2 regions of the Bacillus sp. FG16 genome follow, and region 1 is predicted to be linked to the other one. Evidence: riboswitches for the same ligand, from Rfam matches in the RefSeq annotation. Region 1 holds a riboswitch; the other holds the start of a gene.
What was found. A riboswitch is a leader RNA that binds a small molecule or an ion and turns the genes downstream of it on or off. The one in region 1 is predicted to bind magnesium.
Positions count from the first base shown of each region.

Region 2: linked by a shared signal. The riboswitch ahead of ACODS7_RS13625 (P-type ATPase actuator domain-containing protein) and the one ahead of mgtA (magnesium-translocating P-type ATPase) in region 1 are both predicted to bind magnesium.

Region 1 covers NZ_JBMDKC010000001.1:81,971-89,225, reverse strand. The annotation lists gene ACODS7_RS00560 (DUF3932 family protein) at 126-377, shown strand; partial or broken gene ACODS7_RS00555 (hypothetical protein) at 413-921, opposite strand; M-box (ykoK) riboswitch at 1,272-1,439, shown strand; gene mgtA (magnesium-translocating P-type ATPase) at 1,771-4,476, shown strand; gene ACODS7_RS00545 (MgtC/SapB family protein) at 4,550-5,251, shown strand; gene ACODS7_RS00540 (DNA polymerase IV) at 5,293-6,531, opposite strand; gene ACODS7_RS00535 (tripeptidase T) at 6,880-7,255, opposite strand, start outside.
Region 2 covers NZ_JBMDKC010000031.1:8,902-16,156, reverse strand. The annotation lists gene ACODS7_RS13650 (CpsD/CapB family tyrosine-protein kinase) at 2-622, opposite strand; gene ACODS7_RS13645 (YveK family protein) at 609-1,352, opposite strand; gene ACODS7_RS13640 (acyltransferase family protein) at 1,353-2,546, opposite strand; gene ACODS7_RS13635 (FbpB family small basic protein) at 2,833-2,973, opposite strand; gene ACODS7_RS13630 (5'-3' exonuclease) at 3,329-4,195, opposite strand; gene ACODS7_RS13625 (P-type ATPase actuator domain-containing protein) at 4,328-5,053, opposite strand; M-box (ykoK) riboswitch at 5,389-5,554, opposite strand; gene ACODS7_RS13620 (DUF350 domain-containing protein) at 5,768-6,154, opposite strand; gene ACODS7_RS13615 (glutathionylspermidine synthase family protein) at 6,151-7,255, opposite strand, start outside.

The sequences.
Region 1 (7,255 bases):
AATTGAATTTACATAACCAATCATCTAGACAACTATATAACACGAACATTATACTTAAAAAATTTAGCAATCGTTCGTGTTTTGTGTTAAAATGATTATACTACATTTTAAGGGAGCGTTTTATTATGAAAGAAGTATTTCGTTTACAAACTGATTTTTCATCTTCATTTGATCGCTGGGTAAGTTCTTTCGTGTCTGATCACCCAGCACAATTAGAATGGACAACTTTAAAGGAATTAATCCATGAATATACAACATCACATACAAATGATACGTTACCAGCATATATTTCTTCAGCTTTAACATATTACGCCCAACGCGTTTCAACTACAAACAGTTCAGAGATTGTTATTTTTGAAAACCCTACAATCTCGTAATCTATAATAAAAAAGCACTGGTTACAGTGCTTTTTTTATTTATACTTATTTAGCAAATGATTATATTCCGTCCAAAAGTCTGTATACATACTTTGATCAAACTCATCTAAAATTACCTTTTCACTTGATTTATTGAATAATTCTTTTGCTTGTAGCGCAAAAGAAACAATTTGTTTTCTATATTCATTTTCATTTACTTCTATATGAAGCCCTTCATAGTATATAGCCTCTTGATCAGTAGAAATAACTTTGACAAAATCCTTTAAAACCACATTTTCACCTATATGGTTTATAGTCCAATGAATTGAAATTGGGCATCCTAACATGAGCATAGTGCCACATCCGTGCAAAATAAGCCCCTCTTCATTTTCAATATCACAAATATATTCTTTATCTAAAGTTCGTAACAGAGCTAAAGCTGATTCACTTATTCCCCATTCCTCATCCATACCTGTCTACGTAATAATCGTTCCAGCCACATTTAAATAAAGGGAAACTTTAATCAGTGGGGGGCACCGTCCCCACTGATTATTAGTTGAACCAATCGGGCTTTTACGGGCAGTTTGATCTCTCCCACCTAACTCCTTTGCTCTAGCCGAATTTTGAGGTGGGAGTCTTACTGCCCGTTAATGCGGGATATATTTCTCCATGAGAACATAAATCTTCCTGCTCATTAAACAACCACTTTTGATTCTCAATATTTATAATAAAATTTTGTGGTACCATTACAAATTCCCCTCTTATAAAAATATTTATTTTCCACATTATTTATAATTAATATCATGCATTTCATCCCATATATCTATTATAAATCCATTTAATATTTTAAAAACACAGATAAAAAAGATATTGACACTACGATTTTACAGTGCTAACATTCAACATGTAATTGAATATGGTCTCTGTTAGGTGAGGCTCCTGTATAGAGAAACGCTGCTGCCCAAAAATGTCGAGAGACGCCAATGGGTCAACAGGAAAGGTCGGAATGAAGGCCTTTCTTAACGTAGCTGGTTTCAGTACCTATGCTATACAGTGCTAAAACTCAACGAGGGAGAGGTGCATATATTTTGTCACACACAAAAACTGTTTTTATTTATGTCTACTAGCAGTCTTTGTTGTGGACTCTTTTAACTGCGAATTCAGACCTTTACTCGTTTTGAGTAAAGGTCTTTTTACGTATCTATGCACCTTACTATGAAACAAACATAGCATATTCAGAAACTACTAAATTGTACGGAGGTGAGGAACAGTTGGCAATTGATGATTCGGCCCAGATACCCATACGTTTTACATTCATATTTCATCATGTAGGTAGGAAAGAAACTGTTCCTCACCATTTCAAATAGTTAGGTAACAGATTGTTTCCTCCTTCATGACAGAGGAGGAACTACCAATGTTTAATTTACAAAGACAAGAAACAAAGCATGCTTATGAGCAAAATAGCATGCAAACAAATAACGAATTATTAGTGGAGGTTGCAACACAAGATGTAATCTCTGCGTTAAAACTTCTAGAAACAACACAAGATGGATTATCTAAACAAGAAGCGTCTCGTAGACTTTCTTTATACGGTCCGAACGAAATAGCTCATAATAAAATGGCGCCGTGGTACATTCAATTTCTTTCGGCATTTAAAAATCCATTTATTTTCGTTTTATTAGCTCTTGGAGCACTCTCCTTTTTCACAGATGACATACAAGGAACAATTGTCGTATCTGCAATGGTACTACTTAGTGCAACGATTCGGTTTTCCCAAGAATTTCGTTCTCAAAAAGCTGCCGATAAGTTAAAAGCTATGGTTCGAACAACTGCGAGTGTATTTAGAATAAATGGATTTGTACATGAAATAAAAAATGTAACGAATTTAAATCGAAATTACACAACAGAAATTCCAATTGAGGAACTTGTACCTGGCGATATTATTTCCCTTTCAGCAGGTGATATCGTTCCCGCTGATGCGCGTATTGTATCCGCTAAAGATTTATTTGTTAATCAATCTTCCTTAACAGGGGAAGCACTTCCTGTAGAAAAATACGAACACTGCTACCATACAGAAAATAAGCATATCTTACCGAAAAACATGAAAAAAAATTACAATCCACTCGATATGGAAAACCTTTGTTTCATGGGAACAAATATTGTAAGTGGTAGCGCAAAAGCTGTTGTCATCTCAACAAGTACTGATACGTATTTCGGCTCTTTAGCAAATAAGGTAATCGGAAAGCGTGTAGAAACAAGCTTTGATAAAGGTGTAAACAAAGTAAGCTGGCTCTTAATTACATTCATGCTTATTATGGCGCCTATTGTCCTTCTCATTAATGGATTCACAAAAGGAGATTGGCAAGAAGCTTTCTTCTTCGCTATTGCAGTTGCTGTTGGTCTTACACCAGAAATGTTACCAATGATTGTAACTGCTAATTTAGCTAAAGGTGCCGTTAACATGTCTAAACAAAAAGTAATTGTAAAACAACTAAATTCTATTCAAAACTTAGGTGCTATGAACATTCTTTGTACAGATAAAACCGGAACTTTAACAGAAGATAAAGTTGTCCTTGTTCGTCACTTAGATCCTAGTGGAAATGAATGTAATCGCGTCTTGCAATTTGCCTATTTAAATAGTTTCTATCAAACTGGATTGAAAAACTTAATAGATAAAGCTGTTATTAAGCATACAGAGGAAAACAATACATTTGATCCATCAGCTTTTCAAAAGCTAGATGAAATTCCATTCGATTTCGCCCGCCGGCGTATGTCAGTCATCGTAAAGGATAGTTCAGGTGAACATACAATGGTTTGTAAAGGTGCCGTAGAAGAAATTTTATCAATTTGTAACTACACTGAAGTGGATAAAAAAATAGTTACACTCACTGAGGAGACACGCTCAAATGTCAAAAAACTAAGCGAGACATTGAATAGTGAAGGTATGCGGGTTATTGCTGTGGCTTATAAAAAAGATAGAAAAATAAATGATAAAGAGTACGCAGTAAAAGACGAAACTGATATGATTCTCGCTGGATATATCGGCTTTTTAGATCCACCGAAACCATCTGCAGCAGCTGCAATTCAAGCATTACAAAAGCATGGTGTACAAGTGAAAATTTTAACTGGCGATAACGAAATTGTTACAAGAAAGGTTTGTAAAGAAGTTGGATTAAATATCGGCGAACCCATCCTCGGTTACGAGATTGATTCTTTACCAGATAAAGCATTAGCAAAACTTGCTGAAGAAACGACTGTATTTGCGAAGCTAAATCCAATGCAAAAATCTCGCATTATACGCGCACTACAAGGAAATGGACACACTGTAGGTTATATGGGAGATGGCATTAACGATGCTGTAGCATTACGTGAAGCTGATGTCGGAATATCCGTTGATACTGCTACTGATATTGCAAAAGAAGCTTCCGATATTATTCTACTCGAAAAAAGTTTAACTATATTAGAAGCCGGGATTTTAGAAGGGCGTACTACATTCGGAAATATTTTAAAATATATTAAGATGACAGCTAGCTCTAACTTCGGTAATGTGTTTAGCGTGTTAGTAGCAAGTGCTTTCATTCCCTTTTTACCGATGCTTGCCATTCATCTTTTAATTCAAAACTTACTTTATGATATTTCACAACTTTCTATTCCATGGGACAAAATGGATAAAGAGTTTCTAGAAAAGCCACGAAAATGGGATACTGCAAACTTACGAAACTTCATTATTTGTATCGGCCCAATTAGTTCTATATTTGATATTATCACATACGTAGTCATGTGGAATGTATTTGGCGCAAATACACCGAGCGAACAATCATTATTCCAGTCCGGTTGGTTTGTCGTTGGATTGTTAACACAAACTTTAATTGTTCACATGATAAGAACACAGAAGATTCCATTTATTCAAAGCGCTGCATCAACACCAGTCGTTTTATTAACTGCTCTTATTATGGCAATCGGGATTTATATTCCATTCTCACCACTTGGTGCAGCCGTTGGTTTACAAGCATTGCCACTTAGCTACTTCCCTTGGTTAGTAGGAATACTATTAGGCTACGCTGTCTTAACACAATTCCTGAAAAAGCTTTATATTAAAAAGTTTCATAGCTGGTTGTAAAAATAAGAATGAGTGGGTATCCCCCGCTCATTCTAAAAAACATAACAGATACTTATATATGGAGGTGACCATGATGGTATGGTACGACATTGTATTCAGATTAGTTATCGCAATTATTGTAGGTGCTTGCATCGGAATGGAAAGGCAATGGAGACACCGAATGGCCGGGCTGAGGACAAATGCTCTCGTATCACTTGGTGCCTGTATATTTGTTTTATTATCCGTCATGCTTGATCATGATGCTAGCCCATCCCGCATTGCTGCTCAAGTTGTTAGTGGTATTGGTTTTTTAGGGGGTGGCGTTATTATCCGCGATGGTTTTAGTATTAGAGGGCTAAATACGGCAGCTACTTTATGGTGTGCAGCTGCTGTCGGTACTCTTACAGGCGCCGGTTTCCTCGTTGCAGCTATATTAGGTGCAGCCGGCGTGTTACTAGCAAATATACTTCTTCGCCCAATTGCTCTTTTTATGAATAAAAAATCAAAAGAAGAATCACCTGAACAAACGAACTACTTACTTTCCCTTACTTGTTCAGAAGAAAATGAAGCACATATTCGTTTTTTACTTATGCATATGGTAAGTACAGAAGGGCTCAGTTTAAAAGAGTTGTATAGTGAAGATGTAGATTCTAATCAAAAAGTTTGTATACAGGCTACATTACATTGCAAGACAAATGCAGCTATCTTAATTGAAAAAATAGTAAGTAGAATGCTATTAGAATCTGGCGTTACTGGAGCTGGATGGAAGACTTCTTTAGATTTAGAAGCGAGTTAAATAGGAAAGGTGTCATGATATTTACTACTTCATGACACCTTCTACATAAACTTATTTTCTAACTTTTGTTGAAACGACTTCTCTTGCTTGCGTAGTAGTTGACTACCTCGTTGTAAAAGCGGGGTTCCATACTTATCATTAATTTGATCAATGACAGCAAGTAGCGGTTCTTTTTTTGCATCCTCTTCAAATGAAAACAAATCTAATTGTTTCACCGATTCTGTCTTCCACTCTATTTCAGTAGCTGTAACACCTAGTAAACGCACGGAATCACCATCCCAATGTTGCTTCCATAAACGGGATGCTGCTTGAAAAATATCGCGTTCTTCCCAAATCGCATTTTTCAATTGCTTACTCCGTGTTACTGTTCGCCTATCATGGTATTTAATCATAATTTGAATATTATAGCTGACAAGGGTTCGCTTTTGTAACCTTTTACTCACTGACTTTGATAAACGTTCTAACATATCAAGTAATTCTTTCTCTTCATCCATATCCTTTGAAAAAGTCATCGAGTTACCGACGCTTTTATGCTGTCCCATTTGACTCGGATCCACTTCCCTATCATCCATACCTTTTGCACGCCTTTGCAAATCAACACCGTGCTTGCCAATTTTAGCGCGAATGATATGCTCGTCTCCCTTTGCCAACTGTTCAATTGTCTGTATATGAATATCATTTAATTTTTCAGCTGTTTTCTCACCAATTCCATGCATTGCTCTAACTGGACGTGGCCAAATCAGTTCTGGAATATCGCGTTTTCGAAGCACGGTAATACCAAGTGGTTTTTTCATATCTGAAGCGGTCTTTGCTAGAAATAGATTTGGAGCAATTCCGATACTACACGGTAGCTGCAACTCTGTTAATAGTGCCTGTTGAATCATCTTTGCTATTTCAAGAGGCGAACCAAGTGCGTAGCAATCTGTAATATCTAAATATCCTTCATCTATTGAGACTGGTTGTATCTTTTCTGTAAAACGAGAAAGGACTTGAAACATTTGAAATGAAGCTTCGCGATATAATGTGAAATTAGGACGCCTTACAACTAATTGCGGGCATAACCTTTTCGCTTCCCAAAGGGGCATCGTCGTACGTATTCCGTATTCTCTCGCCTCATAACTACATGTTATAATAATTCCTTTTCTCTCTTTTTCATTTCCAGCAACCGCTAATGGCTTTCCTTGTAATGATGGATCATGAGCAATTTCAACAGATGCGAAAAAGCAATTCATATCTACATGCAAAATTACACGACCATTTTTCGGATACATTTCTCGCATAGTACTCACCCCCCTAATCAGAACATTCGTTCTTTCATTATATCAAATTTTGCACAATAGTTATAATAATTACTTGTTCTTTTTTATAATCCATATAAAGAGGATACACATGTGAAAGAGGCTGATTATGATGAAATTAACTATATGTTCCTTGTAGTTATATTAATCATCATAATTAATTATTTACTCCTTCCAATTTTCAACATGAATACGTTTGGATTTTTCTCTCGTCTAATATTATATACTGCCATGATTTTTCTTGTATTGGCTTATACGCCTTATAAAAATAATCGAATCAAAATAAAAAGCGTGTAAATCACAATTGATTTACACGCTTTTTCTATTCTATTACTTCGCTACTTCTTCAATAATTGCAACAACTAATTCTGCTGTTTTTGCTAACTCTTCAACAGGAATCTTCTCGTTTGTTGTATGAATTTCTTCATAACCAACTGCCAAGTTAACTGTTGGGATACCGTGTCCTGCAATTACGTTTGCATCACTTCCGCCACCACTTTGGTGAAGAGAAGGTGTACGACCAATTTTTTCAGCTGCACGTTTCGCAACTTCTACAACGTGATCGCCATCTGCAAATTTAAATCCTGGGTACATAACGTTTACTTCAACGTCTGCATGACCACCCATTTCTTTTGCAGTTGTTTCAAATGCTTCTTTCATTTTCGCAACTTGTGCTTCCATTTTCTCATTGATTAAAGAACGAGCT
Region 2 (7,255 bases), on a different contig from region 1:
TTCAAGAATATAAAATTATACCTATTAATTCACATTCTTTCCTATTTATATCAGCTATTACTTTTTGCACTGTACGTAGTGAATCTTTTCGCTTTTTAACTGCTAAGACCACTCCATCGCATTTCCCTGCAATAATGTGCGTAGCAGGAAGCTCAAATACTTCAGAAGAATAAAAGAAAATGTAATCAAAATCTTCTTTCCACTTAGCAATCGCATTATCAAATTCATCCATAGCAACTAAGGGCGTCCCTGTGTGTACTGTTTTTTTTGCAGGAATACAATATAAGTATTTAGACAAATTACTAGAAAAAGATTCATAATTACAGGGGGAAGAGCTTATGATATCATTTACTGTTATCATGTGATCACTTTGTAATAATACATGTAGTTTAGGGTCAGAAAAATTCACATCAATAAGTAATACCTTTTTCTTCATTTCCGCAAACACTAGACCCATATTTACTATAAGCGAGGCAACAACCCCTCTGTCCTTCGTTGAACTAACTGTGAACAGTTGTTTTCCAGATTTTTTCAACTCGTGATACACCGTATAAAACTGCTCTTTCATCAGATCATCATGCAGATCGAATGGCAGCTGTTTCTTTGTCCTAAACATCGACATGTTCACCTCGATATATAGATGATTGTTTATCAAACTCTGTAGGTTTCTTTTTTCTATTCGGTTTCATATTTATGTGACCAATAACAGAGACTGTTGTTATTTTCTCTAAATCCTGTTCCACGTATATACGTTCATCAAAATAATCTCGAAATACAGCTAAACCTATCCCAACAAAAAAACTAACAATTAAAGAAATAGGAATAATCAGTTGAAATTTCGGAAACAATTTTTCAGCCTGTTCCTGTAACTCAGGATCAGTCAATACTTTCACTCCTTGTACATTTGTGTACTGTTGAAAGCTTTTTTGTGATTGCTCTGCCAATGTCTTTACAATGTCTTTCACGACTTTCGGATTGGAATCTTTTACTGTAACAGTTACAATTTGTGAGTTGTCCGTATTCACCACCGAGATTTTTTGTGCTAATTCATAACTTGATTGCTCTAATTTCAAAGTTTTTTTGACTGTTGAAATAATTAATGGGCTTTTTAAAATATCGACATACGATGTTACTAGTTGCTTATTTTCTTGTGTTTTATTTGTTGAATTTTCCTTATTAAACTCATCTAAATTCCCAACAAGAATTTGCGTTGAATATTGATATGACGGCTTTAAAACATACATAGAGATAAGAACTAAAGAAGCGGTTAAACAACACATCGTTAAAATAATCGTTACGAATCTTCTTTTCAATAATTGTTGAAAATCTTTTATACTCATTTCTTGCTTCAATTATTTCACCGCCCTTTTCTGAATAACATCCTGCAAGTCACTCTTTACAGTTAACCCTTTCTCCTTTCTATCCACTTGTTTTGTTACATACTTTCCGACTCTAAATGCAAATTTTTCTACATATATATACGAGAGCATTGCAAATATAAACGAAAAAATAAGCGAGAAAATTAAAATAATAGGCAACGGTAATATTTCATGGAGCATGTATACAAGGGAAAATAACGATATAATATGATATAAATAAAGACTGTAAGAAATCTTCCCCAAATATAACAAGTATTTATTACGTAGCAAGGACGACAAAGTTGATATTGACAAGCTTAATATAACAAATAGACATGCACTTATCGCCACTACGTAGTCTCGAAATATAAAATTATTGAGCACTTTAATTTCTCCAATAAGTCCTTCATACATAAAAAGTAAAATCGCAAATAAAAACCATGCAATTTTCGTGTTTTTAGTACAATTACTATAAAAAACTATTAAATTATTTTTATACTTCGCAACTAGTGCTCCTAGTAAAAACAGCACCGTGTAATGCAACGTTAACGCATAGCTCGTTAACGTTAAGCCCGAGCGAAACAAAAATAATATTACGACAGAACATATACTAAAACTAAACAATAATAGTAATGAACGCCTTAACGTTTTTCGTAAACAAATCATCAAAATTAACGGAAAAATTATTGATATTCGCATTTCATGGACAAGTGACCAAATCACACCGTTATATGCATCTGTATTATATTTCCCAACCAATAAAATATGTTGCGCTATTAAGCTTGGAGAACTTTCAATCGTCCATGAGCGATTAAACCATTCACTTAAATAAGAAATACCATATTCACTAATTGTAGCCTGGCATATAATAGCTATAATTAGTGCCACAATATAGGGAATATATATTCTGCATATACGTTTTAAAAGGTATGACCCATAGCTACTATAGGTTTTTTGAATAGATTCATACAAAACAAATCCGCTCAAAACAAAAAAGATAATAACAGATTCGTTACCACTACTAAAAATAAGACGAGCAGGCGTTTCTTTTAATAGATACACAACAAATGGTTTATTATCTTCATAACTGTAATTTTGAAATGCTGAAAAAATCATTAAATGATGACCAATCATTACTATTAATGAAGAAATCCCTCTTATAGAATCCAATTCTTCGTATCTCTTCATCTTTTTACATCAACTCCTAATGAAATGATAATAATCATTTCAAAGCGACATCTTTATTCATATTCCTCTCCTTTCTTTTCATTCCAATTTTTCATATTAAAATGATTTTATAGTATAAATTTGAGTGTATTGTAACATTTTTTGTAATATTATGAATAGCGAATCTCAAAAATTGGTATATACCAATTTCAACCTCGAAAAATGAGTAATATTGATAGAAAAACACTATAAAAATATCTTGCATATTTACATAAATTAAAGAGATGAATAGCGTTTTTTATTTTATTTAATTACTGGCACCACTATATGCTACATGTCGTTTCTCAATTCTCTCTTCAATTTCTTTCATATTTTCTTTATTATTTAATAGTGATTGTTTATTTTCAATTAATAATTGTTTAAAAGATTTTCTCACTTTTTTTCTCATTTTCATTGTCCTCCTTGGGGGATGGTTTATATAAAAGATAAAGAATTATCTGTGTGTCCTTATAATAATTGATTGTTGTGAATTCTATTTGAACTTCATATGAAAATTCCGTTTATTTTCTGACAACTTTGTGAACACGAAAGAAAGACTCTCTAAAACTATGTTGAAATTAATTCACTTCATTATAAAAATTACTATTCCCATCAACTTTTATCATTATATCTTGTCGAAACATTTATATATTTAAAATTGAGTTCGACATAATTTTATTTACTATAATACTGTTTACAAAAACAAAAAGAAGGAGTCACCAAGTCAAATTTCGACTTATGCAACATCCCTCTTTCCAAACTATTTATAGCATATTTATTAATATTTCAGGTCTTCCCCAATTCATTTCTTCACAAACAAATCTAAGTTTTTCTTCATCCATTGTGTGTAATCCCTCTTCTAGTGAACATGAAATTGGAACTTCACAGTGAATTTGTGCTAATTGCAACGAAATATTTAAGTTCTCTAAATCACTTTCAATCTTCGTACGCTGCGCTTTTGTTAATGATTCTACATTTTCTAGTACAGCGGATACTGTTCCGTGCTCTTGAATAAGCTTATACGCTGTTTTTTCACCGATACCTTTTACACCTGGATAATTATCACTTGTATCTCCCATGAAAGCTTTTGCATGGACGATTTGCCACGGCTCTACACCTTTTTCTTCCATAATTTTCTCCGGTGTGTAATATTCGTAATTTCCAATTCCTTTACGCAGAAGCATAACTGTAACGTTCTTATCAACAAGTTGAAGTAAATCTGTATCACCAGTTAAAATATAAACTTCAGCTTCATTGCAATATTGTTTTGCAAGCGTACCGATACAATCATCGGCTTCGTAGCCTTTCATACCGATAACTGGAATGGATAATTTCGCAGTCATTTCTTGCACTAAATCAAATTGAGGAATTAATTCTTCTGGTGGCGCCGCACGATTTGCTTTATAATTCGAGAACGATTCTGTTCTAAATGTCGTACTTCCCATATCCCAGCATGTAACGATATGTGTTGGTTCGATCGCTTGCGTAGCTGTTAACAAGTGTTTCATATAACCATGAATCCCGTTCGTAGGGGTTCCATCTTGTCGTTTCATAAATTGTCCGTAGACACTTGTTGCGTAAAAAGCACGAAATAATAGTGCCATACCATCAACTAATAATACTTTTTTCATAATTCCTCTCCTATTAAAAAAATAATAACCTCACGTTATCACGTAAGGTTATATAAATAGATTACCATTCTACGTTTTTGCTCAACTTTGTCTATTATACATGGTTTTTGTATATTTAGCACCATTAACACATTAAGACATCCTACTACAACAAGTATGCAATATGCCTGAATACGTATTTTTCCCAGTAGAAACAACGACAGCCTTTGCATTTCCACTAACAATATGCGAACCTTTAAAACATACATTTTCAAGCTCAAGTGGATTATAATCTTTCATCCGTTTTAATGGAATAAATCGTTTACGTTCAAGGTGATAGCAGCTTTCAAACTTCTCTATACTCGCTTCGTTTCCCGTTAACACAGACTCATTCACTAATAAATCATCTGCATAAATAATACGTACATCAGCTGGCACAGCATCTCCAGCCGAAAGAAAAATCATATCTCCAGGTACAAGTTCTTGCACTGGTATCTCCATCATTTTCAGTTCACTATTTAGCCCTGTACTACTAGAACATTCTACTCTAGATACAGTAATCGTTTCACGTTGTAATTCATCACACACACGTTGTTTTGAAAAACCTGGAATCATGCCACCAAGCTTCATCATTACTTCTGCAAGAATTGCTCTTTTTGAAGTTAGTTCATTTCGGCCATATACTTGAATACGTTTTTGCGCCTCTTTCATTGATAGTCCGTCTCTTGTTGTTTTAAAATATGCAAATACAGATTTTACATCTCTTGTTGCAATTTCAATTAATAAATCTTTATTTTTTTGGAGCATTGTTTGTTCTTTTATTGATTTTTTATTTAGTTTATATGACGTGTTACCCACAGTTTTGTTTGCATATAACATATTATCGTCTCCTCCTTTACAACATAGGAAGAAACGCTTTGTTTCTCAATTTATCCACTTTGCTGTGAAAGTGTCTAGCGCTTTATAAACGCTACATTGTGATAAATATAGAGGGAGGAACAAATCGTTTCCTGCCTACATCATATATTTTTGATTTGAAGTATATGGGTAACGGAACCGAGTCAGAATTTGACATGCTCCTCACCTCCTCGTTTAATTTTATATTTTATACTATGATATTACTCATAGCTTGGTAACAAAAAAGACCCCTACCCTTAAGAGAGTAGTGGCCATTACATACACAAATAAACGATTTCTAATATAATTAGAAATCTACGGACCTCTCCCTCGCCGAGTTTTAGCACTGTATAGCATAGGTACATTACCAGCTACGTTAAGAAAAACCTTAATTCGATCATTCCTGTTGACCCATTGGCGTCTCTCGACATTTTTGGGCAGTAGCATTTCTCTATACAGGAGCCTCACCTAACAGAGACTTATTTTCATTACATTGAAAATGTTACTCTTATTTAAATTAGATGTCAACAGTAGCCTACAATTTTTTCAAAAGGTATGGCAAACTAACGTATATAAAGTGAAACTTTAATCAGTGGGGGTTTTGTTCATCCCCCACTGATTATTAGCCCTCACCAATCGGGCTGCCCGGCAAATAGCGGGATAAAATAAAAAACTTTACGTTTAAACGTAAAGTTTTTAATAAGTTATACAACCAGCGATTACAATCCCAATTGAAAGCGATAAAAACATAAGAAAAAGACCGACTGCTTGATTATCTTCTTCGAGACTTTTGTTTATATTAAAGCGTGGTGTAAGCCACTCAGCTAAATAAAAGACGATAATTTGAGCCAAAATCCCAACTGCTCCCCACGAAATCATATCAAGAAGTGAAATTGAATTAGCTGCTGTCGAATATAAAACAATAGCTAACCCAAGTAATCGTCCTCCAAGCACATAGCTTACCGCCTTATTCCCTTGAGCCATTAACTTAAATTCCTTAACTTTCGTTGTCACTTCCATCAAGAACAGACCAATACATAAAAGGCCGAGTGTTACTGCTAGATATAATAAAAAATTAATCATTTTTTCCCCCTCCTTTTTATACCTACCGGTAAATAGTACGATTCATTTCCTGTAATCTTTTCTCCCGCGCGAATACCGATACTACTCGCTTTTCCAGCAATTAAAAACGAACCAAACACATACGACAGTTTCTCCATCCCTTTTTCTGTTTCCAAGGATACGACTGGAAGTTCTATATACTTTTGAAATATCGGCAGTGACGCTTTATACGTTTGGTGTGCATTTTGAAGCATAATATTTTCGTCTTTATCGCGAATCGTAATTGTATCTCCTTCTCTCCCAAATGAAGGTTTTTGAACGAAAGAACCTTTGCCTAAAAATAAATCTGGTTCTAAATATGTAGGTAACATATATTCTTTAATCCACTGTTGTTCCTCATTTGTATAAAAGGCCTCTTCTTCTGCTAACCCCCAAATAAGACACTGAATTGATTTTGGCTGAAGTAAAAATGCTGACAAAGGATTTATTATAAAAAGCTTTCCGGCTTTTACAAGTTGTAACAGTTCCACACCTACCAAATCTCCTGTTTCAGGATCTTGATCCTCAATTAAATCTTCTATCGGATATGTTTGGCGATATAAAACATCAATCTTCGCCCCATCTTTATCGACTAGAGCATCTTTCGTAATTCTAAGTTCTGACATTGGCACTACTTTATTTTCAACATGGCATAACTGACTCAAATACTTAGTCGTATTCCAATCCTCAATATGTTCATGATGTGCTGTAAAAACAACATTTGGATTGTCTAATCCCTTTGTCGCTTCCATTACGGCTTTCGTAACACCAGAAGATAGTAATCGTTCTTGATCCGAGTTTGGATCATCATATCCTAGGTTTTCACAAACTTTTCCATTCATTTGAAAGCATTCCATAATAAAAGTTGGTGTATCACTATTAAACTCAAGCATTTTAATTTGGTTATCGTCCGTTATAACGAAATCAAATCGTGAAATAACAGATTCAGGATATAATTCTTTCATTCTAATGAATGATAAGCTCGCAGGAGGAAAACCAAGCTCAAGAAGCTGTTCGTCACTTAAATTACGTAAAAGTCTAGCAGTCTTAAAAAATATTTTCCCCATTCGTTCAGTAGCTAAT